One region of the Aeromonas sp. FDAARGOS 1415 genome, then DNA from elsewhere that is predicted to be linked to it. Evidence: predicted binding sites of a transcription regulator. Region 1 holds the regulator's gene; each other region holds the start of a gene.
What was found. The regulator LexA, encoded in region 1, represses DNA repair genes until DNA is damaged. The targets are predictions, from matches to a motif close to ANCTGTNTNNNNANACAGNT.
Positions count from the first base shown of each region.

Region 1 (7,896 bases):
TGTGGACCATCGCCTACGACACCGAGTACGCCATGGTGGACAGGGACGACGACCTCAAGCTCGGCCTCAAGTCGAGCGCCATCCTGTTCGGCCGCCACGACAAGCGGATCATCGGGGGGCTGCAGCTCGCGACCCTGCTGATCCTGCTGGGAGTGGGCCAGCTGATGGGGTTGGGCTCCGGTTACTACTGGGGTCTACTGGGGGCGGCGGCGCTGTTCGTCTATCAGCAGCGGCTCATTCGGGAGCGGCAGCGGGAGGCCTGCTTCCAGGCCTTCCTCAACAACAACTACGTGGGGGCCCTGGTGCTGCTCGGGGTGATCGTTCACTACCTGCAGGGCTAGCCCCACGAGATAAAAAAAGGCCGCATGATGCGGCCTTTTTCTTTTCCGGTTGCTCCTCAGAGCCGGTTCCCCGCCTGTATGGTGCGGCGGATCTTGGTGCTGAGCAGCGGCACTATGTTGTCCGCCAGCGCCTGGAAGCGGCCCAGATCCGGCTTGCAGCCCGGGTCCAGATAGCCTTCGCTGCGCAGGGTGTGGATCAGGGTGCTGAACAGCTTGGGGTCGAAGAACTCGGGGGCATTGATGCCGTGCAGGGTACCGAGGCGCTCCGCCATCATCAGACCGTCCGCCTCCAGCTGCTCCGCCTCGATGTGGGGCTGGGCCAGCATGCGGGTCAGCACGATGGCGTAGCGCTGCAGGGTCTCCTGGATGCTCTCGGCCAGCAGCAGCAGGCGTGTCTGATTGACCGGGTTGACCCAGAAGCCGCCGTCGCGCGCCTCGATGAGTTGCTGGCGCTGCAGTTCGGCCAGCAGGGCGTCGACCAGTTCCGGCAGCTCGTCTTCCTGGTAGCGCAGGAACAGCTCGGTCTTGAGCAGGGGGTAGATGTCGACACAGCGGGCGACGATTTCGTTGCGGGAGATCCCCTCGCACCGCTCGATCAGCGCCGCCACCAGGGAGGGCATGGCGAACAGGTGGAGGATGTTGTTGCGGTAGTAGGTCAGCAGGATTGCCTGGTAGCGGTCCAGGCTGATGATCTGGCCCAGCTTGTCCTCGCTCACCTCGAACTTGTTGAGCTCCATCGCCTGATCCAGCAGGGTCTTGGCATCCTCGGCCGGCATGGTGCTGTGCGGGCTGTAGGGCACCTGCTTGAGCAGGTCCAGATAGGTGTTGAGCTGGGCCTGCAGTTCGTCGCGGGTCAGAGCGTGGCGCTCGGCGGCCAGCAGCGCCAGGGCGCTCAGGGTCAGGCCGTTGACGGCGGCGGCATCGTTGATGCGGGTCATCATCAGCTCGGCCAGCTGGTTGACGGTGGGCGCCATCCACTCGGGGCGCTCCTCCTTGCCGATGTGGGCCTTCCACTCCGGCACCCGCTCGTTGAGGTAGCCGTTGATGGTCAGCGGCTCGCCGAAGTTGACGAAGCCGCGGCCGTAGTTGCGCAGCTTGCGCAGGATGCCGAGCACCTGCAGGAAGCTCTCTTTTTCCTTGCGGCTGCCCTTGAGCTCGTTGTGGTAGGTGTTCACCTCCATCACGTGCTCGTAGCCGAGGTAGACGGGGACCAGGGTCACCGGGCGGTCTAGCCCGCGCATCATGGCCTGCAGCGTCATGGCCAGCATGCCGGTCTTGGGGGGCAGCAGGCGGCCGGTGCGCGAGCGGCCGCCCTCGGTGAAGAACTCCACCGAGTAGCCCTTGGCAAACAGCAGGTTGAGGTATTCACGGAACACCGTGCTGTAGAGCGGGTTGCCCTTGAAGGTGCGGCGGATGAAGAAGGCACCGCCGTGGCGGAAGATGGGACCCGCCGGCCAGAAGTTGAGGTTGATACCTGCCGCGATGTGGGGTGGCACCATGCCCTGGTGGTAGATGACGTAGGAGAGCAGCAGGTAATCCATGTGGCTGCGATGGCAGGGCACGTAGACGATCTCGTGCCCCTCCTGGGCCAGCTGGCGCACCTGCTCGGCACCGTTGACCGACAGGCCGCGGTAGAGCTTGTTCCACAGCCAGCCGAGGAAGCTTTCGCCGAGACGGATCAGCCGGTAGGAGAAGTTGGAGGCGATCTCGTCCATGTAGCCGTGGGCGCGCTTCTGCGCCTTCTCCAGGCTGATCCCCTCGCGTCTGGCCTCTTCCTCGATGGCCTGCTGGATCACGCCGGAGTCCAGCAACTGCTTGAACAGCAGGTTGCGGTTCGGCAGTTTCGGTCCGGTGGCGGCCAGCTGCTGGCGGCTGAAGTGGGTGCGGGCGACCCGGGCCAGCTTGTGGGCGATGGCCTCGTCGGTGCCGTGCTTGTCCGCCATGTAGCGCAGGGAGAGGGGCGGGGAGAAGCGCACCAGGTTTTCACGCCCCTTGAGGATCACGATCAGCGCCTTCTTCAGGCGGTTCGGCGCCAGGCTGCTGATGATGTTCCAGCCGGAGGCCTCTTCGCCCTCCCGGCCCGGGGCGCGGCCCCAGAACAGGGTGACGGGGACCACCTGGATATCCAGCGCCGGATCCTGCTTGTGCAGATCCAGCAGCTGGTGGAACTCCTGCAGGAAGGGCAGGGGCTTGTTGCGCGTACCGAACAGGGGAGGCGGACGATCCAGACAGACGTAGCGCGGCAGCAGCTGACCGTTCAGCTCCAGCGGCGTGAAGGGGCCGGGCAGGCCGAGATCCTCGCAGCACTGCTGCAGGGTCATCAGGTCGGTGATCGAGCTGGTCTTCAGGGCATAGACGATGGGTCTGGCCGGATCCAGCTTGAGCTCGGTGATGGGGTTTTCCGGCAGGCTCTTGTGATTGACCAAGCCGCTGACCGGCCATTGCAGTATGGCTCTGGAAATCTTCTGTCCAAGGGACATGTGCGTCTGCTCTCCAAAAAAATGCGGCGTGAGCATAGCAAATCACCGGCGGCTTGTCGCCGAGAGGTACGATGAGTCCCGAGACGGGATCGAGGACACCCTTTTGGCTGCAATGGGGGACAAATGTCAGCAACGCCTTGCCTTGGCCACAGCACTGTATATACTGCCAGTGTGCTGTATAAAAAGACAGGTGCCCATGCTATGAAACCCCTTACCCCTCGCCAGGCCGAAGTCCTGGAGCTGATCAAGGCGAACATGAACGAGACCGGCATGCCGCCGACTCGCGCCGAGATCGCCCAGAAGCTTGGCTTCAAGTCGGCCAACGCGGCCGAGGAACATCTGAAGGCCCTGGCCAAAAAGGGGGTCATCGAGATCATGCCGGGAACCTCTCGCGGCATCCGCCTGCTGCTCGAAGAGGAGGAGGCGCAGCCGGAAGAGAGCGGCCTGCCGCTCATCGGCAAGGTGGCGGCCGGTGAGCCCATCCTGGCGCAGGAGCACATCGAGAGCCACTACCAGGTGGATCCTGCCCTGTTCCATCCGCGGGCAGACTTCCTGCTGCGGGTGCAGGGCATGAGCATGAAGAACATCGGCATCATGGACGGGGATCTGCTGGCGGTTCACAAGACCCAGGAGGTGCGCAACGGCCAGGTGGTGGTGGCGCGGCTCGACGAGGACGTCACCGTCAAGCGCTTCCAGCGCAAGGGCAGCCAGGTATGGCTGCTGCCGGAGAACGAGGAGCTCTCCCCCATCGAGGTGGATCTCGCCAGCCAGCACCTCACCATCGAAGGGTTGGCGGTCGGCGTCATCCGCAACGCCGACTGGATGTAAGCATCCGGCACGGTGAGGGGCCTCCTGCGGGAGGCCCCGTCATTTGGACACTCCTCCCCGGGCGCCAGTCTGTTCCCCCTTTCGTCGCTCCCACCGCCCTCCCCGCTGCAAACAGTCCCGCCACAGACAGTGCATTTCGGATATATCCTTTGATAAGGCTCGCACTGTCATGGCCGGGTTTCCCCCATGACGACGCGTGTGCCGCACCGGCCGGTTGGGCGGATGTGCAGGGATGCATCACCGTCGGGACGGTGCGGGAAGAAGGGAGAGTCGTCTGCAATGGCACGACTCGTACAGTCAGTACGCGACGGTGGTTGGCTTGCCTCCCGATGGCAGTAACACTGGTCGGCGTGACCTGTTGAGCAAGGAGGACAGGTATGGCTTCAAGCTCGCCGTGGGATCCGGTGCCGGTCGCGGCCCCCGCATCCTCCATCACCCGATTCATCAAGGGCAGTCGGATGACGTGGTTCTATGCACTCTGGGTCTACCACAAGGGAGATGGCTGGACCGTCTGGCTTGGGTGTCCCAAAGACAAAATCGTCCGTCTGGTGCGTCTGTTTCGCCGCCACCATGACATAGGCTTGCCGGATGCCCCCTGGACGGCGCCCGTGATCCCGCTGCGTGCGCCGATCAGACGTTCCCAGCCGTTGCGCAGGCTGAAACCCTGACCCTTTCTGTTTGCTGCGAGCCCCGCCCGGTGCGGGGCTCTTGTTTTCCTGCCGCCAGGGCCACCGAGTGTCCCTGAATGGCGCCATCCGGACGAAGGGCTAGCCATAAGCGGGGCCTGGCGGGTTACAATGGCCCCTCTTCTGGTTCTGCCCTTTGGGCAGCTGATACAGGCAACACATTGTTTCATATGGTTAAACCCCGCTTCTACCTGCTGCTGTTGCTCTTCATCGGCAGCCTCATGGTCGCCTATTACTGGAGCCAGCCCTCCCTGCCGGAGCAGGCCGACTACTATCCGACGGGGCGGGACATCAATCCCTTCGCCCTGACGGACGGGGATGGCCAGCCCTTTACGCCAGCGGAGCTCGCGGGTCACTGGACCTTCCTGTTCATCGGCTACACCTATTGCCCGGACGTCTGTCCGACTACGCTGGCGGATCTGCGGGCCGTCTATCCGAGCCTGAAGACGATCGCGTCCAACAGCCAGGTGGTGTTCATCTCGGCGGATCCCCAGCGGGACGACAGCGCCCGCCTCAAGAGCTATACCGCCTTCTTCGAGCCGGAGTTCAAGGCGGCGACCGGGCCCCACAGCGCCCTCTTCCCCCTGGTGCGCAATCTGGGCCTCGTCTATTCCATCGTGGAGAGCGATCGCAAGGATTATCTGATAGACCACTCTGCCTCGATCGTGTTGATCAACCCGGCGGGCAAGCTGGCGGCCATGTTCCGTCCCAGGGTGGCGCCGGGCGAAGTGCCTCACGTGGACATGCAGACCATGGTCTCCGACTTTGCGCGCATCGTGCGGCTGACCGGCGAGTGATCCCGCTCTCTTTGTATCGCCCATGCTGATGGCGCCCTGGTTGAGAGATGCCGGCCGCCACCGGGCCGTCTTTGCCCTGGCCCTGCCCATGGTGTTCTCCAATATCACCACCCCCTTGCTGGGGCTGGTGGACACCTGGGTGATCGGTCATCTCGGCGAGGCCTGGTTCCTCGGCGGCGTCTCGGTCGGTGCGACCCTCATCAACCTGCTGTTCTGGCTACTCGGTTTCCTGCGCATGTCCACCACAGGGTTGACGGCTCAGGCCCAGGGGGCGGCCAGCGCAGAAGGCCAGCTCGACACCCTGGCGCGAGCGCTGGGGCTGGCGATCGCCCTCGGGGTGGTGATCCTGCTGCTGGTGCTGCCTTTCCTCCCCGCCATCATCGCCCTCGGCGGCGGCTCCGCCGAGGTGCAAGCCTATGCCGGCCAGTATGTGTCGGTGCGGATCTGGAGCGCGCCGGCGGCGCTGTGCAACCTGGTGATCATGGGATGGCTGCTGGGCATGCAGGATGCACGCAGCCCCATGTGGCTGCTGATCCTGAGCAACCTCGTCAACATGGTGCTGGATGCCGGTTTTGTGCTGGGGTTGGGGTGGCAGGTGAAGGGGGTCGCGGCCGCCTCCGTGCTGGCCGACTACAGTGCGCTGGCGGTGGGGCTCTGGCTGGTGAGCCGCCACCTGCGGCGCCTCTCGCCGGCGGTATGGCAGAACGCCTGGTCGCGCTGGCGGCAATGGCCCGCACTGGTGTGCCTGCTCGCCCTTAATCGGGACATCTTCATCCGTTCCCTCTGCCTGCAGCTCTGCTTCGCCTTCATGACCCTGCAGGGGGCCAGGCTGGGGGATGTGGCCGTGGCGGCCAATGCGGTGCTGCTCAACTTCCTGATGCTGATCTCCTACGGGCTGGACGGCTTCGCCTATGCGGTGGAGGCCATGGTAGGGCGTGCCATCGGGGGGCGTGACCGGCAGGGGTTGCGGGAGGCCATCGTCCTTAACCTGGGCTGGGCCCTGCTGATCGCCCTGGCGTTCACCCTGGCGTTTGCCCTGGGGGGAGGCGTGCTTATCGCCCATATCACCGACATTCCGGCGGTGATCGTTGAGGCCAACCGTCAGCTGCCCTGGCTGGTGGCCATGCCGCTGCTGGCCGTCTGGTGTTTCCTGCTGGACGGGGTCTTCATCGGGGCAACCCGGGCCCGTGAGATGCGCAACAGCATGCTGGTGGCGGTGTTTGCCGGTTTCTTCCCGATCTGGTGGCTCTGTCAGAGCTGGGGTGTCGCCGCCTTGTGGGCCGCCATGAGCGCCCTGATGGCCGGACGGGGCCTGACGCTCGGCTGGCTCTGCTGGCGGCTGGAGCGTGACGGCCGACTGCTGACGGGGCAGAGGGCCAGGGGGGCGGCCTGACTCGTGATTCTGCCCGGCCGGGTCAGGCAGATCCTGCGTAGTCGAACTGTCGCCAGCTCTCGTAGACAAACACGGCGACCGCGTTGGCCAGGTTCATGCTGCGGCTCTGGGGCAGCATGGGGATGCGCAGCCGCTGCTCGAACGGCAGGCTCTCGAGGATCTCCGCCGGCAGACCGCGACTCTCCGGTCCGAACAGCAGGGCGTCGCCTTGGGCGAAGCGGACAGCCGAATGGGCGGTGCGTCCCTTGGTGGTGCAGGCAAAGACCCGTTGGGGGGCGACGGCCGCCAGAAATGCCTCGTAGCTCGGCCAGCGTTTCACCTCGGCGAACTCGTGATAGTCGAGCCCCGCCCGTTTCACCCGTTTGTCATCCCACGCGAATCCCAGAGGCTCGATCAGGTGCAGCCGATAGCCGGTGTTGGCACAGAGACGGATGATGTTGCCGGTATTGGGCGGGATTTCCGGTTGGTAGAGCACGATGTCGAGCATGACGGGATCCTGGGGTGGTGCGAAATGGGCGCCAGCATACCCAGCGCCCGTGTCGATGAAAAGGGGGCGACTCAGGCCATGGGCAGGCGGATGGTGATGACCAGGCCGGTCGGCTGGTTGCTGCTGGCCCGGATGGTGCCGCCATGGCGCTGGATGGCCTCGGCGGCGATGGCGAGCCCCAGGCCGGTGCCGCCGGTCTTGGCATTGCGGGCATCATCGACCCGGAAAAAGGGCAGGAACAGCCTGGGTTGCTGTTCCACCGGCACACCGGGGCCGTCATCCCGTATGGTCATCACCCACTCCCGACCCTCCCGGTACCACTCCACCTTGATGAACTCGCGGGCATATTTGAGCGCGTTGCGCAGCGGGTTTTCCAGGGCGCGCGCCAGCAGCTCAGGCCACATGGTGAGGGACTCCTCCGGCAGGGGGGGCAGCCTGAGCTGCTTGCCGTTCTGGTTTGCCTCGAACATGGCGTCATCCAGGATGGGCTCCAGCAGCTCCGCCAGCGGCAGGGACACCGGGGCCTCCACATGCTGCTGTACTCGCGACAGATCCAGCAGGTCCCCGATCAGCTTGTCGAGCCGGGCGATCTCCCCTTCAATGCGTGCCAGCTCGGCGCTGTCCCCCTGCTTGCGGCGGATCAGCGCCTGGGCCAGCTGGATGCGGGTGAGGGGGCTGCGCAGCTCGTGGGAGATGTCGGAGAGCAGCTGTTTCTGCTTCTGGATCATGTCCTTGAGGGTATCGACCATGTGGCTGACATGCTCCGCCAGCTGGCCGATCTCGTCCTTGCGACCGAGGTTGGGGATCTGCATCTCCAGGTTGCCCTGAGCCAGCCGGGAGACAGACCGTTGCAGCTCCAGGATGGGGCGGGTCAGGCGCCAGGC
Region 1 covers NZ_CP077363.1:1,206,303-1,214,198, reverse strand. Annotated here, with positions in the region: gene ubiA (4-hydroxybenzoate octaprenyltransferase) at 1-341, shown strand, start outside; gene plsB (glycerol-3-phosphate 1-O-acyltransferase PlsB) at 398-2,821, opposite strand; gene lexA (transcriptional repressor LexA) at 3,023-3,649, shown strand; gene I6L45_RS05825 (hypothetical protein) at 4,027-4,317, shown strand; gene I6L45_RS05820 (SCO family protein) at 4,506-5,132, shown strand; gene I6L45_RS05815 (MATE family efflux transporter) at 5,155-6,525, shown strand; gene trmL (tRNA (uridine(34)/cytosine(34)/5-carboxymethylaminomethyluridine(34)-2'-O)-methyltransferase TrmL) at 6,548-7,012, opposite strand; gene I6L45_RS05805 (ATP-binding protein) at 7,084-7,896, opposite strand, start outside.

Region 2 (7,896 bases), 1.8 Mb from region 1:
TTGACCTGGACTGTCGTGAGGGCAGACGGTTTGCCGATGCCTGAGTGCCTGCCCACTCTTCTATCAGATCCGTCGACCTGAATCGGTGGTGACGGCAAGCGCCACTGGCGCGGTCCGCGCTGGCGGGGGGCGTCCGCGATCTAGTGTCTTTCGCCAGTTCTCTTTGCCCGGTCACGCCTCTTTGTGAAAACGTCCGGCGCTTGCACTTAGGTAGAGGGCGCGATGGTGGCGTGGCGGCAAGAGGGAGATGCGAACGGATGGGATAGGCAAGGGAAGAGGGCAAGGGTCTTCGTTGCCTGTGATGGTGTCAGGAGGGGCAGTGGCTGGAATGGGTTGGAAGAGGGGGGCGGGAAGGCTTGCCTTGACAGGCGCTGTAATAAACACAGCCCGGCAGACTGAGCCTGCCGGGCTGTGGGGGATGAGTCGGGCCAGGGGGGCCCGACGCTATCGAGGGCGGGATTAGCCGACCAGCTGATAGAGGATGGCGGAGATGGCGATAAGACCCATGACTGCCACGAAGACGTTGCTGATCTGACCCTGGTATTTCGCCATGGCCGGTACGCGCTTGATGGCGTACATGGGCATGAGGAACAGGATGGTGGCGATGATGGGGCCACCCAGGGACTCGATCATCCCGAGGATGGAGGGGTTGATCACGGCCACGCCCCACAGGGTCAGGATGAAGAAGGCGATGATGAACAGCTCGATCTTCTTGTGGTTCGGCTCTTTGCCGGAGTTGCGCATGTTCTGGACGATCATCCCTTTCAGGCCTTCACGGGCACCCAGATAGTGACCGAAGAAGGAGGAGACGATGGCCACGAAGGCAACCAGCGGACCGAAGTAGGAGATGATGGGGCTGGCATGCTGGTTGGCCAGGTAGGAGAGCACGGCGATGTTCTGGGACTTGGCTTCTGCCAGTTGGGCCGGTGTCAGGCTCATCACGCAGGAGAAGACGAAGAACATCACGAAACCCAGCAGGATGAGGGCGGTGCGCTTGAGGATTGCGTCGGACTTGGCGACGGCATTGTCACCGTGATCGCGACGCTGGGCCAGGGCGAAGCTGGAGATGGCCGGGCTGTGGTTGAAGGAGAACACCAGCACGGGAATGGTCAGCCACAGGGTGGTGGCAAAGTCCTTGGCGCTTGGCACTTCGCTCAGGGCCGCGCCGGTCCAGTCCGGAATGAGGTAGAGGGAGATACCGGCCAGAATGGCGATGAGCGGGTAGACCAGGAATTCGGTGACCTTCAGCATCAGCTTCTCGCCAGCCAGCATCACGGACATCATGGCCATGATCAGCACGATGGAGAGGATCCAGCGCGGTGGCGGCGTCATCTGCAGCTGGTTGACCAGGAAGCTTTCCACCGTGTTGGTGATGCCCACCCCGTAGATCAGCACGATGGGGTAGATGGCGAAGAAGTAGAGCAGGGTGATGAGCTTGCCGGCACCGATGCCGAAGTGCTCTTCCACCACCTCGGTGATGTCTGCGTTGGGCTGCTTGGAGGAAAGCACGAAACGGGCCAGGCCGCGGTGAGCCAGGTAGGTCATGGGGCCGACCAGCAGCGCCATCACGACCAGCGGCCAGAAGCCACCCATGCCGGCGTTGATGGGCAGGAACAGGATGCCAGCACCGACTGCGGTACCGAACAGGCTGATCACCCAGGTGGAGTCTTGCTTGCTCCAACCACGTGCTTGGGTAGAGCGGGTTCCTTGCTCCTGTACGGCTGCAACATCCTGTGCGCCAGTGACTGTATTGGACATGTGTCTCACCCCGAATGTGTGGTTTTAATTAGTCGGCGCAAGAATACTGTCTTTTTAATCAAAAATGTTGATCAAATTCACCTTTATCAGGTCGAAACCCGTACTTTCTTGTAGAAATGTGATCAAAAGAATAAAAAATCAAAATTTATTTATCATATGCAATGTTATTTGAGTGTTAATTGGATAATTTCTCGCCCGGTTAAGTTATCAATATGTTGCTCTGACAGGTGCTGGGCCAACTGGCGGATCATGCTGGCGGTGGCGCCCCAGATGAAGGAGTGGCCCCAGGGGATCCAGTAGATGGTGTGGTGTCTGCCCGATCGCGGCAGGGTGAGGGCGATGTGATGGGCCGGGTTCAGCACATGGCTCAAGGGCACCTCGAAGGCCTGCGCGACCTCATCCTGGCTCAGGGTCAGGCGATAGCCGGGGTCGAGCATGGCCAGCACCGGCAGCACATCGTAGCGGGAGACGGTGTTGAGGGGGGTGAGACTGCCGATGACCCGGATCTGGGCGGCGGGGATGCCGAGCTCCTCCTCGGTCTCCCGCAGTGCCGTGTGGATCAGACTCTCGTCCTCCGGATCCTGGCGTCCGCCGGGAAAGCTGATCTGACCCGGGTGGTGGCGCAGGGCCGGGCTGCGCCGGGTCAACAGCAGGTGGAGGCCCCGGGGGCGCTCCACCAGGGGCATCAAGACCGCCGCTGGCTTGAGCCCCCCCAGTGCCAGGCGATGGGCGGGGGCGGGGCGTTGCAGCAGGAAGCGGGTCAGCAGCTCGGTGCGCGTCATCTGAATGTGGTCCTCCTCTGCTCTTGGGTCTGCGGTGCCGCATGCCAGATTCATAGCGTGCCCAGCAGCGGCAGGATGCGGGCCACCTTGTCGTAGGTCTCCTGATACTCGGCGTCCGGGTCGGAGTCGGCGATGATGCCGCCCCCCGCCCAGCAGTGGAGGTGACCGGTTTCGGCGATCAGGGTGCGAATACAGATGCTGGTGTCCATCCGCCCATGCTGGCTCAGGTAGCCGATGCTGCCGCAGTAGGCGTTGCGTCTGTGGGGCTCCAGCTCCTCGATGATCTCCATTGCCCGGATTTTGGGGGCGCCCGTGATGGAGCCGCCGGGGAAACAGGCACGCAACAGATCCACGCCCTGCCAGCGGGCATCCAGCTCCCCGTGAATGGTGGAGACCAGGTGGTGCACCGCAGGGAAGGACTCCACGGCAAAGAGGTGCGGCACGGTGACGGTGCCCGGGCGGCTCACCCGGCCGATGTCGTTGCGCAGCAGATCCACGATCATCAGGTTCTCCGACCTGTCCTTGTCTGCGTGGGCTAGCTCGTCCGCCACCCGGGCGTCTAGCTCGGGATCCGGATGGCGGGGGCGGGTGCCCTTGATGGGTTTGGTTTCGATATGGCGATCGTCGAGCAGCAGAAAGCGCTCGGGGGAGAGGCTCAAAATGGCGCTCTGGGGCAGGCGGAAAAAGGCGGAGAACGGCGCCTTGTTGGCGGCACTGAGGGCGCAATAGGCGAACCACTCGTCTCCCTCATAGGGGGCGCTGAAACGCTGGGTCAGGTTGATCTGGTAGCAGTCTCCCGCCGCCAGATAGGCCTGGATGCGGGCAAACTTGTCGCCATACTCGGCCCGGCTCATGTTGCTCTGCCAGGGGCCCAACAAGCCAAAGGGGCGCGTCTCCTGCCCGGTTTGTGCCATCAGCCACGCCAGCCGGCGGTCGAGTCCGGTCTCGTCCCCCCAGTGCACCAGCTGCCAGCGGTCGGTCGCCACGTCCCGCAGCAAGGCCCAATCGTAGATGCCCACCGCCATGTCGGGGACCTGGATGTCCCTTTGGGCCCGTGTGGGCAGACGCTCGAATCGCCGCCCCAGATCGTAGCCGAACAACCCCAGGGCTCCCCCGATAAACGGCAGGCCAGAGTTATCCTCCACCTGATCACCGAGCAGGGCCTGCTGGGTATCGGCGAGCAGGGCGAGGGGATCCTCGTGGTGGTGGCTCAGGTGCCCAGCCCGGGTGAGGCTGGTGCTCTCACCCCGGGTCTCCAGGGTGGCCAGAGGATCGGCACTGATGATGTCAAAGCGGTTGTCGGCCCCCTGGGGGCCGGCGGATTCCAGCAGGATGGCCCAGGGCTGGTGTTGCAAGCGGGCAAACCAGGTGTGGAGCGAGGCTTGCGGGTCGAAATGGTGGATATGCAGTCTTGGTTTCATTTTTTGTTACATAGGCAACAGTTTGCACCCGGCTCCCTAGCCGGTTCGGGTGGTCAAGCGTATCATGGCCGCCGGCATTTTTAAGAAAAACACCGTTATAAAAACACGCCGTAGTCTGCCGGCTCCAGGTGCATTTGCCGCCTGCCGAAGGCCCGGCTCATATGGAAGCCCTTGCTCGCGCTAGCGATAACAAGGACCAGTGAGGATGATATGAGCATCATTAAAAAACAGGACTTTATCGATTCCATTGCTGACGCCCTGCAGTACATCTCCTTCTACCACCCCCTCGATTTCGTGCAGGCCGCCAAGGCCGCCTACGACCGCGAGATCAACCCGGCCGCCAAGGATGCCCTGGCCCAGATCCTGATCAACTCCCGCATGTCTGCCGAAGGTCATCGCCCGCTCTGTCAGGACACCGGCATCGTCACCTGTTTCGTCAAGATCGGCATGCAGGTGCAGTGGGACAGCGACATGACGGTCCAGGAGATGGTGGACGAAGGCACCCGCCGCGCCTACACCAATCCGGACAACCCGCTGCGTGCCAGCGTGCTGGCCGATCCGGCCGGCAGCCGCAAGAACACCAGAGACAACGCCCCGGCCGTGGTGCACATCGACATGATCCCCGGCGACAAGGTAGAGGTGAGCATTGCGGCCAAGGGGGGCGGCTCCGAGAACAAGTCCAAGATGGTGATGCTCAACCCCTCCGACGACGTCGTCGAGTGGGTGCTGAAAACCGTGCCGACCATGGGCGCCGGCTGGTGCCCGCCGGGCATGTTGGGTATCGGCATCGGCGGCACCGCCGAGAAGGCGGCCGTGCTCGCCAAGGAAGCCCTGATGGAGCACATCGACATCCAGGAGCTGATCGCCCGTGGTCCCGAGACCACCGAAGAGAAGCTGCGGGTCGAGCTCTATGACAAGGTCAACCGGCTGGGGATCGGCGCCCAGGGCCTCGGCGGTCTCACCACCGTGCTCGACGTGAAGGTGAAATCTGCCCCGACCCACGCCGCCTCCAAGCCCGTGGTGATGATCCCCAACTGCGCTGCCACCCGCCACGTGCATTTCGAGCTCGATGGCTCGGGCCCGGCGGAGCTGACCCCGCCCAAGCTGGAAGACTGGCCGGAGATCACCCGCGAGTCCGGCGGCAACGTGCGCCGTGTCAACGTGGATGGCATCACCAAGGCCGAGCTCGCCAGCTGGAAGAGTGGCGATACCGTGCTGCTCTCCGGCAAGATCCTGACCGGTCGCGATGCCGCTCACAAGCGTATCGCCGACATGCTCAAGAATGGCGAAGGGCTGCCGGAAGGGGTCGATTTCACCAACCGCTTCATCTATTACGTGGGTCCGGTCGACGCGGTCCGTGACGAAGTGGTTGGCCCGGCCGGCCCCACCACCTCCACCCGGATGGACAAGTTCACCGACATGATGCTGGGGGAAACCGGCCTCATCGGCATGATCGGCAAGTCCGAGCGTGGCCCCAAGACGGTCGAGAGCATCAAGCAGCACCAGGCCGTCTATCTGATGGCGGTGGGTGGCGCCGCCTACCTGGTGGCGAAAGCCATCAAGAAGGCGCGCGTGGTGGCCTTTGCCGATCTGGGGATGGAGGCCATCTACGAGTTCGAGGTGGAAGACATGCCGGTCACCGTGGCGGTCGACTCCCAGGGCAACAACATCCATGAAACCGGGCCGGCCTACTGGTCTGCCAAGATTGCCGAGCTGGATACCAAGCTGGCGTGATGCGTTTCAACCCCGCGTGCCGGGGGCGGGCAAGGTGCCCGGCATGGCCATGACGAAAGGCGACCTCTGGGTCGCCTTTTTTGTGCTCCGCATTTGCCTGCTGCAGCGCAGTGACAATGACTAGATAGCCGGATAACGCAGCGATCATCCTTGCGGCTGCTCTGGCTCCGGAGGCGCGATCAGTGGTTCAGGTACACATCCTGACCGCCGTAGCTCATGGCGCTCCCCTGGGAGGGGGCGGGCTCGAAGAAGCGGGTCAGGACGCCGGCGCGCTGGCCTAGGGTGTTCAATCTGCCGCGATCCAGGGCAACCTGCTCCGGCAGCCAGGTCAGTACGGCGGCGCAGTGGCCATTGACCAGGCTCTGCTCCAGCAGACGCTGCCAGTTCCTGATCTTGCGACCGTGCACGACCAGCACCCTGGCAGGGTTGATCCCACGTGCCTGCAGCTGTTCGGCCACGGGCAGGCCGGGCGGTGCGATGAGCAGGATCCAGCCGCTGTCGCTCTGGCTCAGACGCCCCAGGGCATCCAGCAACGGCGTCTCCTGCAGGTGTGCGCCAAGCCGATGATCATGCCCCATCTTGCTCTGATGGCGGGTAGGCCAGGTGGTGATCACACCGGCAGAGGAGGAGAGAGGGCGATGACTCAGGGGCTGGCTCATATGTCGTTCCTGTATGAATAACCATGCTGTATGCGTATACAGTAGTTCTATCCAGTGGAAGTGACAAGCCATTTGTGGTTAAAAATGTGAGCTAATTAACAAGGTTCATGGTTAACCTATTGAATATCAATGGTATTTACATCCTTGTTGGCGCGGGTGTTTTTTGACCTGTAGACAAAGTGCGGGCCGGCGCCCATGGTTATACAGTCTGTATGACCAGAGGAGGGGGCAAGATGGACATCAGTACCTTGCAGCGGCTGGATGCCAATATTCTGCTCGGGATCATCAACGAGAAGCTGCGGCTGGAGTGCGATGGTCTGGAAGAGCTGCTGGCTTACTACGACATGACGGAGGATCAGCTGGCGACCCGTCTGCAGCAGATTGGGTATCACTACGACCCCGTGAGCAACCAGTTCAAGGCTCATGGTTAATTGGCATGGCAGGGTGCTCCGTCTGGAGCACCTTCCTTTTATTGCCCCTTGACCATGGCAAGGATTGAAAGCGGTTTCATCCACCATCATCTTGCCCGTTATTTTCACGTATTTTCAGCCGTAGGCAAACATTGAAAACCTATTCATGGGACTATCTTTTTTTGTTTTATGTATGCCTTTGATTTTATTGTGTATTTATATTTTGTTCAGGCGATTTAAAGGAAAGGGTTTTCATGGTGAAACTGTCATTTTTATGCGTTAAAGTGTGACTCACGTTAACTTTTAAACCCCAGCCTTTAGCTAGTATGCCCACGCCGGAGCATATTCAGAGATAACAACAGCACCGGTCCCCAATGGGATGACATTTTTATTTGTAACGAAGGAAAATGGTTTATGGCTACCAAGAAGAAGACAGACCAGGATCTCCAACTGGATAAAGATCAGCTCAAGGCGAGTATCGTGCGTCACCTGCGTTCTACCTTGGGTACAAGCGAACAGAAAGCCTCTCCGGATGCCTGGTGGAAAGCGACCGCTGCCGCCGTCAATGAACAGGTGTACGAGCGCCTGACCCGCACTCAGCAGACTCACTTCAAGAAAGATACTCGTGCGATTCACTATCTCTCTGCTGAATTCCTGATGGGGCGTCTGACCTCCAACAACCTGCACAACCTATCCCTGTACAAGATCTGCGAAGAAGCGCTGGGTGAGCTGGGTCTGGAACTGACCGATCTGTGTGAGCAAGAGCCGGACATGGCCCTCGGCAACGGTGGTCTGGGCCGTCTGGCAGCCTGTTTCATCGACTCCCTGGCCACCCTCAACTACCCGGCGGTCGGCTATGGCATCCATTACGAGCACGGTCTGTTCCGTCAGGAGATCCAGGATGGTCGCCAGATCGAGCGTCCGGACTCCTGGCGCGAATACGGCAACCCCTGGGAGATCTGCCGCCCGGAATCGGTGCAGGAGATCCCCCTCTACGGCTACGTGGAAACCGTGTTTGGTGACAAGGGTGGCCTGAAGAAGGTGTGGCACGCCGGTCGCAAGATCAAAGGGGTGCCCTGGGACATTCCTGTGGTCGGCTTCGGTGGCCACACCGTCAATATCCTGCGTCTGT
Region 2 covers NZ_CP077363.1:3,726,406-3,734,301, reverse strand. Annotated here, with positions in the region: gene I6L45_RS17440 (HAAAP family serine/threonine permease) at 460-1,758, opposite strand; gene I6L45_RS17435 (CoA pyrophosphatase) at 1,923-2,540, opposite strand; gene pabB (aminodeoxychorismate synthase component I) at 2,591-3,961, opposite strand; gene I6L45_RS17425 (fumarate hydratase) at 4,172-5,695, shown strand; gene I6L45_RS17420 (cell division inhibitor) at 5,875-6,354, opposite strand; gene I6L45_RS17415 (DUF4250 domain-containing protein) at 6,588-6,785, shown strand; gene I6L45_RS17410 (glycogen/starch/alpha-glucan phosphorylase) at 7,179-7,896, shown strand, end outside.
Region 2: a site for LexA is predicted at 6,379-6,398, ahead of I6L45_RS17415 (DUF4250 domain-containing protein). Genes of this name have one in related genera too.

Region 3 (7,896 bases), 590 kb from region 1:
TCAGGGCGGCAGTGGCGGCAGCGCGCTCGCCAGCCGGTGCCAGGGCTTCGGCCATCTCGATGTTGGCGGCGTAATCTGAGCTGTCAGAGAAGGCGATCAAGTCTTCACCGCTCTCGGCCAGCACCTGGAATTCGTGGGAACCGGTACCCCCGATGGAGCCGGTATCGGCCTGCACCGGACGGAAGTTCAGACCCATGCGGGTGAAGGCGGCGCAGTAGGCGGCGTGCATCTTCTCGTAGGTATCGACCAGAGATTCCTTGTCGATGTGGAAGGAGTAGGCATCCTTCATCAGGAACTCGCGGCCGCGCATCACGCCGAAACGGGGGCGCACTTCGTCACGGAACTTGGTCTGGATCTGGTAGAGGTTGAGCGGCAGCTGCTTGTAGCTGTTCACCTCGTAACGGATCAGGGCGGTGATCACCTCTTCGTGGGTCGGGCCCAGCACGAAGGGGCGGTTGTGACGGTCGGTCAGGCGGCACAGCTCGGGACCGTAGTCGTCCCAGCGGCCGGACTCCTGCCACAGCTCGGCCGGTTGCACCACCGGCATGGAGACCTCGATGGCACCCGCATTGTTCATCTCTTCGCGAACAATGTTCTCGATCTTCTTCAGTACCCGCAGACCGGTCGGCAGCCAGGCGTACATGCCGGAGGCGAGTTTACGGATCATGCCGGCGCGCAGCATCAGCTGGTGGCTGATGACCTCTGCGTCGGAGGGAGTTTCCTTGAGAGTGGAAAGCAGATATTGGCTGGTGCGCATCGCGGTAGACCTTCGCTAGTTCGGGCGGCTTGGCCCTGGAAAATTTTCAAGTGCGGAATTTTAACAGGCCGAGCCCCCTGGCCCAAGGGCTAAATTTGCGCCGCGGGAGAAGCGGGGGGCCCGCCCGCGCTAGACCCGGAATTGCGACAACAGTCGCTGCTGCTGTTGGCTGGCCTGATGGAGGGAGGAGGCCAGTTGCAGGCACTCCTGGGCCTCCTGCTCGCCGGTCTGGGCCTGCAGGCTGATGTCCGAGACCTTGTCTGTGGTGTGGCCCAGGGTCCGGGAGAGCTGGCAGGTGGCGTCCGCCACCTGCTGTACCATGTCGGCGAGCTGGTCGATGGCCTCTTCTACCTTGAACAGGATCTGCCTGGTGTTGTCAGAATCCGCCATGCCAGACTCCACGGTTGCCAGGTTGCGCTGCATCATCAGATAGGCCTGCTCGGTCTGCTGCTGGATGCTGTTGATCACGCCGGTTATCTCGGCGCTGGAGGTGGCGGTACGATTGGCCAGGGTGCGTACCTCGTCGGCGACCACGGCAAAACCGCGCCCCATCTCACCGGCCCGTGCCGCTTCGATGGCGGCGTTGAGGGCCAGCAGGTTGGTCTGCTCCGAAATGCTGCTGATGCTGGAGATGATCTGGCCAATCTGGCTCGCCTGCTCCTTGAGGGCGTTGATGGCGCCGGCGCACTCGCCCACTTCCACCACTACCCGTTGCATGCCGGCACTGGTGGAGGTCACATAATGGCTGCTCTTCGTGGTCAGTTGCCGCACCTCGTTGGCATGTTGTGCGGCCAGGCTGCAGTTGTCCGAGATGGTGGTGGCGACCTGCACCATGCGCTCGCTGTCGAGGTGCAGCGCCTGGGCATGCTCGGCGGTCTGGCGGCTGCTCTGGCTGATGGCCTGGACCCGGTTGACCGAGGTGTGCACGTGCTGGTTGATATGCTGGTTGTTGTCCATGGTGGCACTGATCATCCTTTGGAGCTTCTCGATGAAGCGATCCACGCTGCCTGCCAGCGAGCCCAGTTCATCGTCTCGCTGGAGGTGGAGGCGGGCATTGAGGTCTCCGTCCCCTGCGGCGATATCCCGCATGCGCTGGTCGAGCTGCAACAGCGGACGAACAATGGCGCGGACCAGCCAGAAACCGCAGCAGGTGACGATCAGCAGGCTCAGCAGCAGGCCCCCCAGGATCAGGTCCCTGGTGTAGCCGATGATGGCATTGAGCTGGCCAACCTGATCCTCGACGGTGGCGTCCCCTTTGGCCTCGATCTCGACCAGTGCCAGCCTGAGCTGGTCGGCACTGCGCTCGTAACGGGCCAACTGTGCCTGGTATGCAGCCAGGGCGGAGATCCACTCGCGGATCAGGCGGGCATTGTCGGTCTGCAGGGCGCGATATTGAGCGGATAGCGACTGGCCGGCGAACTCTCCGTCACCGGGCACATCGAACAGGCCGGTTGCCAGCATGCCGTCAACCGCCTCCTGATAAAAGCGGGTGGCCTGTGCCAGTTCGGCCTGGATGGCGGGGGTGGGGCCTTCGCTCTGCATCTTTTCCAGCGCATAGAGCTGACGCAAGAAGCCGATGTTGGCTTCCATGCCGCCATCGGCCGCCTGCCAGCGGGTCGCGAGACCGCCGTTCCAGCTGATGGCCTGATCCGGTGACAGGGTGAGGCTCTCGACGGCCTCGTCGCCTATCACCTCCAGCTGGGTCGAGAGGCGCGACATGCGCTCCGAGCTGGCGCGCATTGCCTCATCTATCCCGGTGAAGGCGTGGTAAAGATCCAGCAGTTGTGCCTGCTGTTGCTGATAGGCCTGTTCATGCTGGCTCAGCGCGCTGACTGCCGCAGCATCGATGAGCCTGCCTTCCTCCACCCGGCGCAAGGCGTCGGTGGCGGCCCCTCTTGCCCGTTGCAGCTCGTGCTCGTCAAGGGGCGTGCCCGTGAGCATTTTCTGGATATAGAGGGACTGGTTGCCGAGCTCGATGGAGCCCTCCATGGCGCCGTCGGCAGTTTGCCAGGCGGCACCCAGGACGTAGGAGAGCAGGTTGGCCAGCCGTTGGCTGCCATACCAGCCAATCGCCCCCATCCCCAGGGTGCAGCCCAGCAGGATGGTGAGTCCGAGATTCGATACGGTGACGATTTTCATGATGCAAGACCCTGATTGGTTCCGAACAAGACCAATTTAGTGTTTGTTCAATGGCCCAAATGCGCCATTTCCGATGGAAAATAAAGTGGCAGGCTGCCTCCTGTCCCGGGATGGTGCCGGCCGTGCAGGGAGAGCAAGCCATCCTCGTGAGCTCCGTGGGCCTATGCTGGATACTTATCCAGTTATTCTTTATGCTATGACCCAATTTGCGAGAGTCTGCGTGGCGAGGAAGAGAACATGATCGGTCGCTTGAGAGGCGTCATCATCGAGAAGCAACCCCCAGAGGTCCTGATCGAGGTGGGGGGCCTGGGGTACGAGGTGCACATGCCCATGAGCTGCTTCTATGATTTGCCCGAACTCGGGAAGGAAGCGGTGATCCACACCCACTTCGTGGTGCGTGAGGATGCCCAGTTGCTGTACGGCTTCAATCACAAGCAGGAGCGGGCGTTGTTTCGCGAGCTGATCAAGACCAACGGGGTCGGCCCCAAGCTGGCGCTGGCGATCCTCTCCGGCATGACGGCCACCCAGTTCGTGATGAGTGTCGAGCGCGAGGAGATAAGCTCCCTGGTCAAGTTGCCCGGGGTGGGCAAGAAGACGGCCGAGCGCCTGGTCGTGGAGATGAAAGACCGCCTCAAGGGCTGGGTCAGCCACGATCTCTTCTCCCCGGCCGAGATCTCCCTGCCTGCCAAGGAGAGCGCGCTGCGCGCCCCCGACGCGAGCGAAGAGGCAGCCAGCGCCCTGGTGGCGCTGGGCTACAAGCCACAGCAGGCCAGCCAGATCGTCAGCAAGGTAGCGGTCGATGGCATGTCGGTGGAGGATATCATTCGTGAATCCCTGCGTAGCCTGGTGTGAGGTAACCCATGATTGAAGCGGATCGCCTCATCTCGGCGGGCGCCGCCCGTGAGGACGAGATCATCGACAGGGCCATCCGGCCCCGGAAGCTGGCGGATTACACCGGGCAGGATCACGTCTGCGACCAGATGGAGATCTTCATCGAGGCGGCCCGCCAGCGGGGGGAAGCGCTCGACCACCTGCTGATCTTCGGGCCACCCGGGCTCGGCAAGACCACGCTGGCGAACATCGTCGCCAACGAGATGGGGGTCAACATCAAGACCACCTCGGGCCCGGTGCTGGAGAAGGCCGGCGATCTCGCGGCCCTGCTCACCAACCTGGAGCCGAACGATGTGCTCTTCATCGACGAGATCCACCGCCTGAGCCCGGTGGTGGAAGAGGTGCTCTACCCAGCGATGGAGGATTACCAGCTCGACATCATGATAGGGGAGGGCCCCGCCGCCCGTTCCATCAAGCTCGACCTGCCCCCCTTCACCCTGATTGGGGCCACCACCCGGGCCGGCTCCCTCACCAGCCCGCTGCGGGATCGTTTCGGCATCGTCCAGCGCCTGGAGTTCTACAACGTCAAGGACCTCACCGACATCGTCTCCCGCAGTGCCCGCTGCCTCGGCCTGGACATGTCGAGTGACGGTGCGCTGGAGGTGGCGCGCCGCTCCCGGGGGACACCGCGAATTGCTAACCGTTTGTTAAGACGGGTGCGGGATTTCGCTCAGGTGAAATCCGATGGCCGGATTGATGGACCCATTGCGGCTCGTGCCATGGACATGCTGGACGTGGACAATGAAGGCTTCGACTTCATGGACCGCAAGCTATTGTTGGCCGTCATCGACAAGTTTATGGGGGGGCCGGTGGGCCTCGACAACCTGGCCGCCGCCATTGGCGAGGAGAAGGACACCATCGAGGACGTGCTGGAGCCTTATCTGATCCAGCAGGGCTATCTGCAACGTACACCCAGAGGGCGGATCGCAACCCAGCGTGCCTATGCGCACTTCGGCCTGGAACGACCGGCAGAGCCGTAATGGCAGTGAGATGAACAAAAAACCGCCCTCGAGGCGGTTTTTTGTTATGCGGGCAAAAAAAAGCCCACGGCGGATGCGGTGGGCAAAGACAATTCAGGATGGATGTTCACAGACAGTGAGTGCGTCTGCAGACCGGTCGGGAAAAAACAAAGGAGCCGTCGCGAGGCCTCAGAGTCGGTTCATTTGATAGAGTTGAACGAAAGAAAGCTTGTAGTAACGGATGGTCTTGGCAACAAACTTTTTCATCATTAATCCCAACAAACAGGTTCGAAATGTTCATCGAATACGTACCGGGAACCCGGAATGACCGGCCTGTATCCAGAGGTATGCCCTCACTGCGAGGCGCATTGTAGGAGCTCTTTCGGAGTGGGACAAACAAGAAAATCTATGGGCTTTGGATTAGATAAAGTAATGGTTTGTCGGGCGGGGGCAAGTCGCATAAACATGTGTTTTTGCTGGTTTTAAATTGGTTTTATGCGGCGTGCTGTCAATTTTTAAATAGTGGAATAATGAGAGTGTTGTTTATGACGGTTTTTATTTGTTTAACAGAATTTAAACTATTTTGGTGAGCCATAAAATTGATTTAAATCAATTGTTTATGTCTTGGTGTTTTTTGTGATGAAGCTCCCACAATTATTGAAAACGGACCGGAAAGTTGCCCCGAAAAAGCATGTATTGGCGGTGGTTTTACATTGATTTCAATCAAATAAAGGTGATATAAAACAGCGATCATTATAGGCGGGAATAGAACCATAGTTATTGTTTACCAGATGTTAAACATTAGCTTTTTTTGTTCTTGTATATTGCCTTGTTGTTAATGTGGTGGCAGTCGAATCCGGTCAGTCCGCCGAGGGGTGGCCGACCATTCGGGGACTTCCAATGGAAGCTTTGTCCTTAAAACTTAAAATAGCCGTGCCAATAATCGGTGAGGAAACATCATGATTGCTGAGCATGTGGTAGACCTATCGCGGTTCCAATTTGCTGCGACGGCCCTTTATCACTTCCTGTTTGTACCCTTGACGCTGGGGATGGCCTTCCTCCTGGCGATCATGGAGTCTGTCTATGTGATGACCAACAACACAGTGTACCGGGACATGACCAAGTTCTGGGGCAAGTTGTTCGGTATCAACTTTGCCCTCGGGGTCACCACCGGCCTCACCATGGAGTTTCAGTTCGGTACCAACTGGGCCTACTACTCCCACTATGTCGGCGACATCTTCGGGGCCCCGCTGGCCATCGAAGGCTTGATGGCCTTCTTCCTGGAATCCACCTTCGTCGGTATGTTCTTCTTCGGTTGGGATCGCCTCAGCAAGCGCCAGCACCTGGCGGCCACCTGGCTGATGGCCCTCGGGACCAACCTCTCCGCCCTCTGGATCCTGGTCGCCAACGGCTGGATGCAGAACCCGGTGGGTGCCGAGTTCAACTTCGAATCCATGCGCATGGAGATGGTGAGCTTCGCCGATCTGGTGTTCAACCCAGTTGCCCAGGTGAAGTTCGTCCACACCGTGGCGGCAGGCTATACCACTGGCGCCATGTTCGTGCTGGGTATCTCCTCCTACTACCTGCTGAAGAATCGTGATGTGGCCTTCGCCCGTCGCTCCTTCGCCATCGCGGCCGCGTTCGGCATGGCCTCCATCCTCTCCGTGCTGGTGCTGGGTGACGAGTCCGGTTACGAGACAGGGGAAGTGCAGAAGGTGAAACTGGCGGCCATCGAGGCCGAATGGAACACCGAGCCGGCCCCGGCCTCCTTCACCCTGTTCGGCATCCCGAACCAGGAGGAGATGCGCACTGACTACGCCATCAAGATCCCCTATGCCCTCGGCATCATCGCCACCCGTTCCCTGGACGGTCAGGTGACCGGTCTCAAGGATCTCAAGAGCGAGCACGAGCTGCGCGTGCGCAACGGCATGACCGCCTACGACCTGCTGACCAAGCTGCAATCCGGTGACAAGTCCGAGGATACCCGTGCCCGCTTCGACGAAGTGAAGCAGGATCTGGGCTACGGTCTGCTGCTCAAGCGTTACACCCCGAACGTGACCGACGCCACCGACGAGCAGATCAAGGCCGCCGTGGATGACTCCATCCCGCAGGTACTGCCGCTGTTCTTCGCCTTCCGTATCATGGTCGCCTGCGGCATCCTGATGCTGGTGCTGATCGGTCTGGCCTTCTATGACAGCACCCGCCACAAGATCGGCGAGCGCAAGTGGCTGCTCAAGGCGCTGCTGTACGGCATCCCGCTGCCCTGGATCGCCATCGAGGCGGGCTGGTTTGTCGCTGAATATGGTCGTCAACCCTGGACCATCGCCGAGATGCTGCCGACTTATGTCTCCGCATCCAACATTCCTGCGTCCGAGATCTGGTTCTCTCTGATCGGGATCTTCCTGTTCTATACCGTACTGCTGATCATCGAGATGTACCTGATGTTCAAGTATGCGCGCCTGGGCCCAAGCAGCCTGAAGACGGGCAAGTACCACTTCGAACAGAGCAAGGCATAAGGAGAGTGACCCATGTTTGATTACGAAATGTTGCGTCTGGTCTGGTGGGTGCTGGTCGGCGTGCTGCTGATCGGGTTTGCCATCACCGACGGTTTCGATATGGGGGTGGGCGCCCTGCTCCCCTTCGTCGGCAAGAAGGATGTGGAGCGTCGTGTGATGCTCAACACCATGGGGCCCCACTGGGAAGGCAACCAGGTCTGGCTGGTAACCGCCGGCGGCGCCCTGTTCGCGGCCTGGCCCATGGTCTATGCGGCGGCTTTCTCCGGCTTCTACATCGCCATGATCCTGACCCTGATGGCGCTGTTCTTCCGTCCGGTCGGCTTCAAGTACCGCTCCCTGCAGGAAGACGCCAAGTGGCGCTCCAACTGGGACTGGGCTTTGTTTGCCGGTAGCGCCATTCCTCCCGTCATCTTCGGCGTGGCGTTCGGCAACCTGCTGCAGGGTGTACCGTTCAGCTTCAACCAGTTCCTGATGATGACCTATCACGGCAACTTCTTCGGCCTGCTCAATCCGTTCGGCCTGCTGGCCGGCCTGGTGAGCCTCTTCATGATCATCACCCAGGGCGCGACCTGGCTGATGATGAAGACCGAGGGTGAAGTGCTGGCCCGTTCCCGCACCGCCGCCATGATCTTCT
Region 3 covers NZ_CP077363.1:613,596-621,491, reverse strand. Annotated here, with positions in the region: gene I6L45_RS02960 (proline--tRNA ligase) at 1-757, opposite strand, end outside; gene I6L45_RS02955 (methyl-accepting chemotaxis protein) at 887-2,896, opposite strand; gene ruvA (Holliday junction branch migration protein RuvA) at 3,134-3,748, shown strand; gene ruvB (Holliday junction branch migration DNA helicase RuvB) at 3,757-4,767, shown strand; gene cydA (cytochrome ubiquinol oxidase subunit I) at 5,706-7,262, shown strand; gene cydB (cytochrome d ubiquinol oxidase subunit II) at 7,275-7,896, shown strand, end outside.
Region 3: a site for LexA is predicted at 3,061-3,080, ahead of ruvA (Holliday junction branch migration protein RuvA). Genes of this name have one in related genera too.

Region 4 (7,896 bases), 920 kb from region 1:
CTCGATGTCCGGCCCCGCCAGCAGGCGCGACAGCTCGGCGAGAAAGGCGTGCTCCATGCCCGCTCCCGCGCCGTGGGCCAGCAGAATGCGAACGGGGGCGTCGCTCGCCCCCTCTCTTGTCAGGTCACTCATCCAATTCTCCCTCGACAATGGCGTTGCCCGTCAGGCATCCGCGAGACGGGCCCGGCGGCGGGCCTCCTCCTGCTCCACCAGCTCCAGCATCCAGTCGCGGAAGGCCACTATCTTGCCCTGATCGGACTGCTGCTCCTGGCACACCAGATAGAAGGCGTTCTTGCTCACCAGTACCTGCTCGAACGGACAGATGAGGCGCCCGGCCTCGATCTCGGGCTGGGCCAGCACGCTGTGGCCCAGCGCCACCCCCTGGCCGTGGATCGCCGCCTGGATCACCATGGTGGAGTGGCTGAAGATGGGCCCCTGGTTGACGTTGGGGGCATCGATATCGAGCTGGCGGAACCAGGCCTTCCAGTCGCGCCTGGAGGTGTCGTGCAACAGGGTGTGGCGGGTCAGGTCGTCCGGGGTACGCAGCGGCTTGGGGCCCGTCAGCAGCAAGGGCGAGCAGACCGGGATCAGGTATTCGGTGTGCAGCTTGTCCGAGCGCAGGCCCGGCCAGTTGCCACGGCCATAGTAGATGGCCACGTCCACGTCGTCGGTCAGCGACCCCTCGTCCATGTCCACCGCCTTGATCCGCACGTCGATGTCGGGGTGGCGCTCGCTGAATTTCACCAGCCTGGGCACCAGCCACTGGATGGCGAAACTCGGCTGCAGGGAGACGGTGAGCGCCCCCTTGGCGCTGCGGGCCAGCAGCTTGTCGGTCGCCTCCGAGATGGAGGCGAAGATGTCCTTGATGTCGAGGAAGTAGCTCTGCCCCTCCTCGGTCAGCAGCAGGGAGCGGTTCTTGCGGCGAAACAGCTTGATGCCGAGGTACTCTTCCAGCGCCTTGATCTGGTGGCTGATGGCGGCCTGGGTCACGAACAGCTCTTCTGCTGCACGGGTAAAGCTCAAGTGACGAGCCGCGGCTTCAAACGCTTTCAGGGCATTGAGCGGGGGTAAACGACGAGACATGGAATCGGCCGACGATGAATTTTTCTAATGGGGCGCATTATAAATTGTCGGTTGCGGGTCGACCAGTGAATAAACATAATTCGCCCTGCAATTCGTTGTCATATGGCTCACACCTTTTCTTCCATGTTGGTTTACATGTGGTTTTTGTGAGTGAGTCGACAAAGATTGTGGTGTTGTGTTTCTTCCTCTGCGGGAAGAAGGGCTAAATCAGTGCGATTTAACCCAGTCTGTCATCTGAATGTGTTTGGCGCCTCCCCTTGGATGGCGCCTTTTTTCTTATGTCTACACCCGGAACTGCCCCACCAGCTGCTGCTGTTTGTCCGCCAGCTGCGACAGCTCCCGTCCGTTGTCGGCGGAGGTGGCCGCCTCCGCCCTGATGGTGTGGCTCACGTCGCGGATATTGCTGACGTTGCGGTTGATCTCGTCCGCCACCCCGCTCTGCTCCTGCGCGGCCCTCGCAATCTGCTCGTTCATCTGGTGAATGGTGCCGACCGCCTGGATGATCTGCTCCAGCACGCTGACTGACTGCTCCACCTTGGTGAGGGTCACATCCGCCTGGCTGTGGCCGGTCAGGATCGCCTTCACCACCGCCTCCGTCCCCGACTGCAGCTGGCCGATGAGGCTCTGGATCTCGACGATGGCGTTCTGGGTGCGGCCCGCCAGATTGCGCACCTCGTCCGCCACCACGGCGAAGCCGCGCCCCTGCTCGCCCGCCCGCGCCGCCTCGATGGCGGCATTGAGCGCCAGCAGGTTGGTCTGCTCGGCGATCCCCTGGATCACCACCAGGATGTCGTTGATGTTGTCGCTGTTGGCGGCCAGGTGTTCCACCACAGGTTTTGCGTCGCTGATCACCGTCATCAGTTTCGACATGGCCTCCTGCGTCTGCGCCACCACGGCCTTGCCCTCCTGTGCTGCCATGTCCGCCTCGTTGGCCGCACTCACCGCCGAATTGGCGTTGCCAGCCACCTGCAGGGCGGTGGCACTCAGCTCCTCGAACGCCGTCGCCACCAGGTCCACCTCCTGATACTGGGACTGCATGCCGGCGCTGGTTCGCTCGGCCCCCTGGGCCGCCAGGACGGCACTGGCCCGGGTACCGGACACGGTGTCGATCACCTGGCTGATGGTGGATTGCAGCTTGTCCAGGAAGTTGTTGAACCACTTGGCGAGCTCGCCTATCTCGTCATCCCGCTGCAGCACGATGCGCTGGGTCAGATCCCCCTCGCCGCTGGCGATGTCCTTGAGGCGGGCCACCACGGTGCGGATCGGTGCAACGATGCGCTGCGCCATCAGCCAGATGCAGAGCAGGGCGAAGGCCGAGATCCCCCCACCAATCAGGAGCTGGGTGGCTACGCTGCGCTGGGACTGATCCTCCAGCTCCCCTTGCAGCTGCAGGGCCGACGCCAGCACCACGGCGCGGGGCAGTTCGACGTAGATGCCCCACTTGCGATCCGTGCCGCGCATGCTCACCGGCACGAACGTCTGCAGCAGGGCACCGTCCGGGCTCCAGCGGGTCGCCACCTCCCCCCTGGCGAGCCAGCCTTTGAGATCCTGCGCCAGGTTCTGCTGCTCCAGCAGGTTGCCGAGCTCGACCTTGAAGCCCTGCACGCCGGCCACCCGCCCCTCGCTGCTGAGCAGGAGCACCTTGCCCTGCCCCTGATAGAGCGTCTTGTCCATCTCCTCCACCAGGCTCTGCAACGTGGCGAGAGAGATGTCCACCCCGACCATGCCGAGCAGGTTCCCCTCCTCCAGCATGGGGACGGTCACCGACGTCATCAGCACCTGCTGGTTGCCCACGTCATCCACATAGGGTTCCAGCAGGCAGAGCGCCTTGCTGCGCACGCTGCAACCGTACCACTCGTTGTTCGGGCTGCCGTGCTCGGATGGCTTGTCGTCGGCCAGCATCGCCTCGTCCATCACCTCCAGGGTCACCTTGCCATCGACCCTGGCCCAATAGCTGGAGAAACGTCCCTTGTCGTTGGCCCCGAGCGCCGTCGATCCCTGGTAGTTGTCATCCTCCCCGTCGAGCTGGTTCGGCTCGAACACCGCATAGACGCCGAGCAGGTTGGTCGACGACTCTGCCGCATCCTGCAGCTGCTGGTTCACCGCATTGCGCAGCGCCTCGGAGTGAACGAAGTTGTCTGCCGCGTTCTTGCGCTGGAACAGTATGCTCTCCGCCAAGAGGCTGGCCCTGAAGTAGGCCTCGTCGAGGTAGCTGGTCACCCTGGCCGCCTGGGTGGCGCCTATGGCCTGCATCCAGTTTTCTGCCGCGTGTTGTCCCTCAAGGGTGGTGGAGGTGAGCACCTGCTCCTGCATGCGGGCTGCGTTGAAGAGAGAAGAGGCAACCAGTGCGGCGGCACTGGCCAGGAGGCAGCAACCGGCAATCAGGGTGATCCGCCCCTGAACGGAAAGAGAACTCATGCCACGATTTCCTATCGTTTACGGAGGTGAACACTGTATCGGTTTTGGATACAAAAACTTAACTAAATCAACTCAGATCCAGGCTCAGTTGATTAATTTCCCCGGCCCCGGGCAGACCGACCACCAGACCCAGCAGACGGATGGGTTTTCCTTGAGCCCGTTGCAGCCCCTCGTGCAACAGATCGTGGAAGCGGACGGCCTGATAGCTGCCCTTGCGGTAGACGGTGGTCTGGTGAAAGTCGGCAAACTTGAGCTTGATCCCCTGCCCCATCAGCATCTCCGCCGGGCAGGCTTTGGCAAAACGCAGCTCCAGCTCGGGGATGAGCCGGCTCAGTACCTCCCAGCAGGCTGCCTCGTCCAGCACGTCGCTGGCGAGCGTGGTCTCCACGCCTATGGTCTTGCGCACCCGCTGGGCCTGCACCGGCTGCTCGTCGTGGCCCCAGATGCGGCCGGCCAGCATCTCCCCGAGCTTGCCGAAACGGGCGATCAGCTCCTCGTTGCCGAGCTGGCGCGCATCCTCGCAGGAGTAGAGCCCGAGGGACTCCAGCCGATCCGCCGTCTTGCGACCGACCCCGGGCAGCTTGCCGAGGGGGAGCTGGCGCACGAACTCGTCCACCTCCCGGGGCCGTATCACGAACAGGCCGTCCGGCTTGCGCTGCTCCGAGGCGAGCTTGGCCAGGAACTTGTTCGGGGCCACCCCGGCCGAGGCGGTCAACCCCAGTTCGGCGTTGATCGCGGCGCGGATCTCCGTCGCCATCAGGGTGGCGCTGCCGCCGCAGTGGGGGCTCATCGTCACATCGAGGTAGGCCTCATCGAGGGAGAGCGGCTCCACCTGCTCGGTGTAGCGCCTAAAGATGGCTTGCAGCTGGCGGGAAGTCTCCTTGTAGACGGCCATCCGCCCGGGGATCAACACCAGCGGGGGGCAGAGCTTCCTGGCCAGGGCGCTCGGCATGGCGGATCGCACCCCGAAACGGCGCGCCACATAGTTGCAGGTCGAGATGACGCCGCGCCGATCGGCGGCGCCGCCGATGGCGAGCGGCACGTCCCGCAGGGACGGGTTGTCCCGCATCTCCACCGCGGCGAAGAAGCAGTCCATGTCGATGTGAATGATCTTTCGCATGTCGGGTCTGTTGTCGTGTCGATGCCGGCCATATGGCCACGGGCGGGGCGGCCTGCCGGCGACACCACTGTATGGATAACCAGTTTGTTGACTCATGCTACCCCAGCCCTGTCATTTCTACCAGTCTGCGAGCGGACGCGGCGGCATAGACTCTCAGGGCCACATCCACACGAGACTCAAGGAGGAGAGCATGAGCATCATCCGGGCGGGGCTCTGCCTGCTGTTGTTACCACTGGCGACCATGGCCAAGGATCACCCGACGGCCGAGTGCAGCTGGTTGTACGAGCGCATCGAGATACTGGAAACCGCCATCAGGCAGGGAGATGAACTGGGCACCAGGGAAGAGCTGGCGAAGAGGAAGGCGGAGTTCAAGAAGAAGGCGTGCGGTCAATACGATTACTGAACGCCATAAAAAAGCGAGCCGACCCAGGGTCGGCTCGCTTGCACGGGATGTTCCTGCCGGGGCAGATGTGTGCCGTCAGATGATGCGGTTATCCACCAGCATCTTGCGACGGGCCTCTTCCTTGGCCATCTTCTTCTTGCGGTTGTCGCAAGGCTCAGGGCAGTCGCACTCCTTTTCGATGCCTATGGTGCCGAGGCCCCCGCAGGATCCGGAGATGGATTTGCGCTGGAAGATGTAGCCGATGGCCATGGCCACCACGACCATCAGAAACACCCCGAAGGTGATCAGAAAGATCTGCATGTCGTTACCCCTTACTTCTTGACCAGATAAGGTTTGAAGGCATCCGAATACGCCTCTTCAAAACCGTCGTCCGTCTTGGTGATGGTGAAGATGGCCAATCCCCGCTCCTTGGCATAGGCCAGGCTCTTCTCCGTGCCCATGACCATGAACACGGTCGCCAGCCCGTCTGCGGTCATGCAGGAGGGGTGGATGACGGTCACCGACACCAGGCGGTGGGTGATGGGCTTGCCCGTCAGCTGATCCATGGTGTGGGAGAAGCGCTTGCCATCCAGCTCGTAGTAGTTGCGATAGTCCCCCGAGGTGGCCACGCCGTTGTCACCCGGGACTATCACTTCCTGCACAGTGCCGGCATTGGCGGTGGGCTTCTCGATGGCCACGCGCCAGGGATGCCCCTTGCCGTTGACGCCGTTGATCCGCAGCTCGCCGCCGATCTCCACCAGATAGTTGCGCGCCCCCTGGGACTCCAGGTATTCGGCCACCTTGTCCACCCCGAAACCCTTGGCAATGGCGGAGAGATCCACGTAAAGATCCGGGATGTCCTTTTGCAGGGTATCGGCGTCGACAGAGGTTATCACATGCAGATTGCCAAGGCCCGTTTTCTGCCGGGTCTGGGCGATCAGCTCATCGCTCGGTACCTTGGTCGGTTTTGCGTCCGGCCCAAAGCCCCACAGATTGACCAGGGGACCGACGGTGACGTCCAGCGCCCCCCGGCTCTCGCGGCCAATGTGAATGGCCTCGGTCACCACCCGCGCGGTATCGCGGGAGACCACCACAGGGGTCGAATCCTTGTGCTGGTTGAAACGCGACAGCTCGGAGTCGGGCCTGTAGGTCGACATCTGATCGTTGACCCGCTCCAGCAGCACATCGACTTCGGCCTGCAGCTTGGCCCCATCCTGGACGGCGTCATCCGCCACCTTGATGGAGTAGTAGGTACCCATGGTGCTGCCGGTGATGTGGATCTCCGGCTTGGATTGGACCGTTTCCTGACCGCACCCAGTCAAGAAAAAGGCTAGCCCGAAGGCTAGCCAGGTCTTTACAACGCTGTGCATGGATTAACCACCGAAGTCATCCAGCAGGATGTTCTCGTCTTCAACGCCGAGGTTTTTCAGCATGTTGATGACGGCGGCGTTCATCACGGGAGGTCCGCACATGTAGAACTCGCAATCCTCAGGCGCCTCGTGGTTCTTGAGGTAGTTCTCGAACAGCACGTTGTGGATGAAGCCGGTGTAGCCATCCCAGTTGTCTTCCGGTTGCGGATCGGACAGGGCGACGTGCCACTGGAAGTTGTCGTTCTCGGCGGCCAGCATGTCGAAGTCTTCGACATAGAACATCTCGCGCTTGGAACGGGCACCGTACCAGAAGCTCATCTTGCGCTTGGTCTTCAGACGGCGCAGCTGGTCGAAGATGTGGGAGCGCATCGGCGCCATGCCCGCACCACCGCCGATGAACACCATTTCGGCGTCGGTGTCCTTGGCGAAGAACTCGCCGAACGGACCGGAGATGGTCACCTTGTCACCCGCCTTCAGGCTGAAGATGTAGGAAGACATCTGGCCGGGAGGGGCAGTCCAGTTGCTGGGCGGCGGGGTCGCGATCCGCACGTTCAGCATGATGATGCCGAACTCTTCCGGATAGTTCGCCATGGAGTAGGCACGGATGATCGGCTCGTTGACCTTGGACTCCAGCTCGAAGATCTTGAAGCGATCCCAGTCACCGCGATACTCCTCGGGAATATCGAAGTTCTTGTACTGCACGTGGTGGGCAGGGGCTTCGATCTGGATATAACCACCGGCGCGGAACGGCACGCTCTCGCCATCCGGGATCTGCAGCTTGAGCTCCTTGATGAAGGTGGCCTTGTTGTCATTGGAAATGACAGTACAGTCCCACTTCTTCACGCCGAAGATCTCTTCCGGCAGCTCGATGTCCATGTCGGAGCGCACGGTCACCTGGCAAGCCAGACGCTCGCCGTGACGGGCTTCGCCCTTGCTGATGTGATCCAGTTCGGTCGGCAGGATGTCGCCGCCGCCGGCTTTCACACGCACCTTGCACTGACCACAGGAGCCGCCGCCGCCGCAGGCGGAGGAGACGAAGATACCGCTGCCGGCGAGCACGCCGAGCAGCTTGCCACCCGCCGGGCTGGTCACAGCCTTGGCCGGGTCGCCGTTGATGCTGATTGTCACGTCACCGGCGGTCACCAGCTTGGACTTGGCGAACAGAATGACTGCCACCAAGGCCAGCAGGATCACGGTGAACATGACCACACCCAGAATAATTTCCATCTATATTTCCTTTCCGATTACAGGGAAATACCAGAGAAGGACATGAAGCCCAGCGCCATCAGACCCGCGGTGATGAAGGTGATGCCGAGGCCACGCAGGCCTTCCGGAACATCGGAGTACTTCATCTTCTCGCGGATCCCTGCCATCGCGACGATGGCCAGCATCCAGCCTGCACCCGAACCCACGCCATACACCACGGACTCCACGAAGTTGTAGTCACGCTGCACCATGAAGGAGACGCCACCGAAGATGGCGCAGTTCACGGTGATGAGCGGCAGGAAGATACCGAGGGCGTT
Region 4 covers NZ_CP077363.1:289,748-297,643, forward strand. Annotated here, with positions in the region: gene I6L45_RS01335 (alpha/beta fold hydrolase) at 1-132, opposite strand, end outside; gene I6L45_RS01340 (transcriptional regulator GcvA) at 163-1,083, opposite strand; gene I6L45_RS01345 (methyl-accepting chemotaxis protein) at 1,366-3,501, opposite strand; gene dinB (DNA polymerase IV) at 3,569-4,621, opposite strand; gene I6L45_RS01355 (hypothetical protein) at 4,812-5,024, shown strand; gene nqrM ((Na+)-NQR maturation NqrM) at 5,100-5,324, opposite strand; gene I6L45_RS01365 (FAD:protein FMN transferase) at 5,336-6,373, opposite strand; gene nqrF (NADH:ubiquinone reductase (Na(+)-transporting) subunit F) at 6,377-7,600, opposite strand; gene nqrE (NADH:ubiquinone reductase (Na(+)-transporting) subunit E) at 7,618-7,896, opposite strand, start outside.
Region 4: a site for LexA is predicted at 4,687-4,706, ahead of dinB (DNA polymerase IV). Genes of this name have one in related genera too.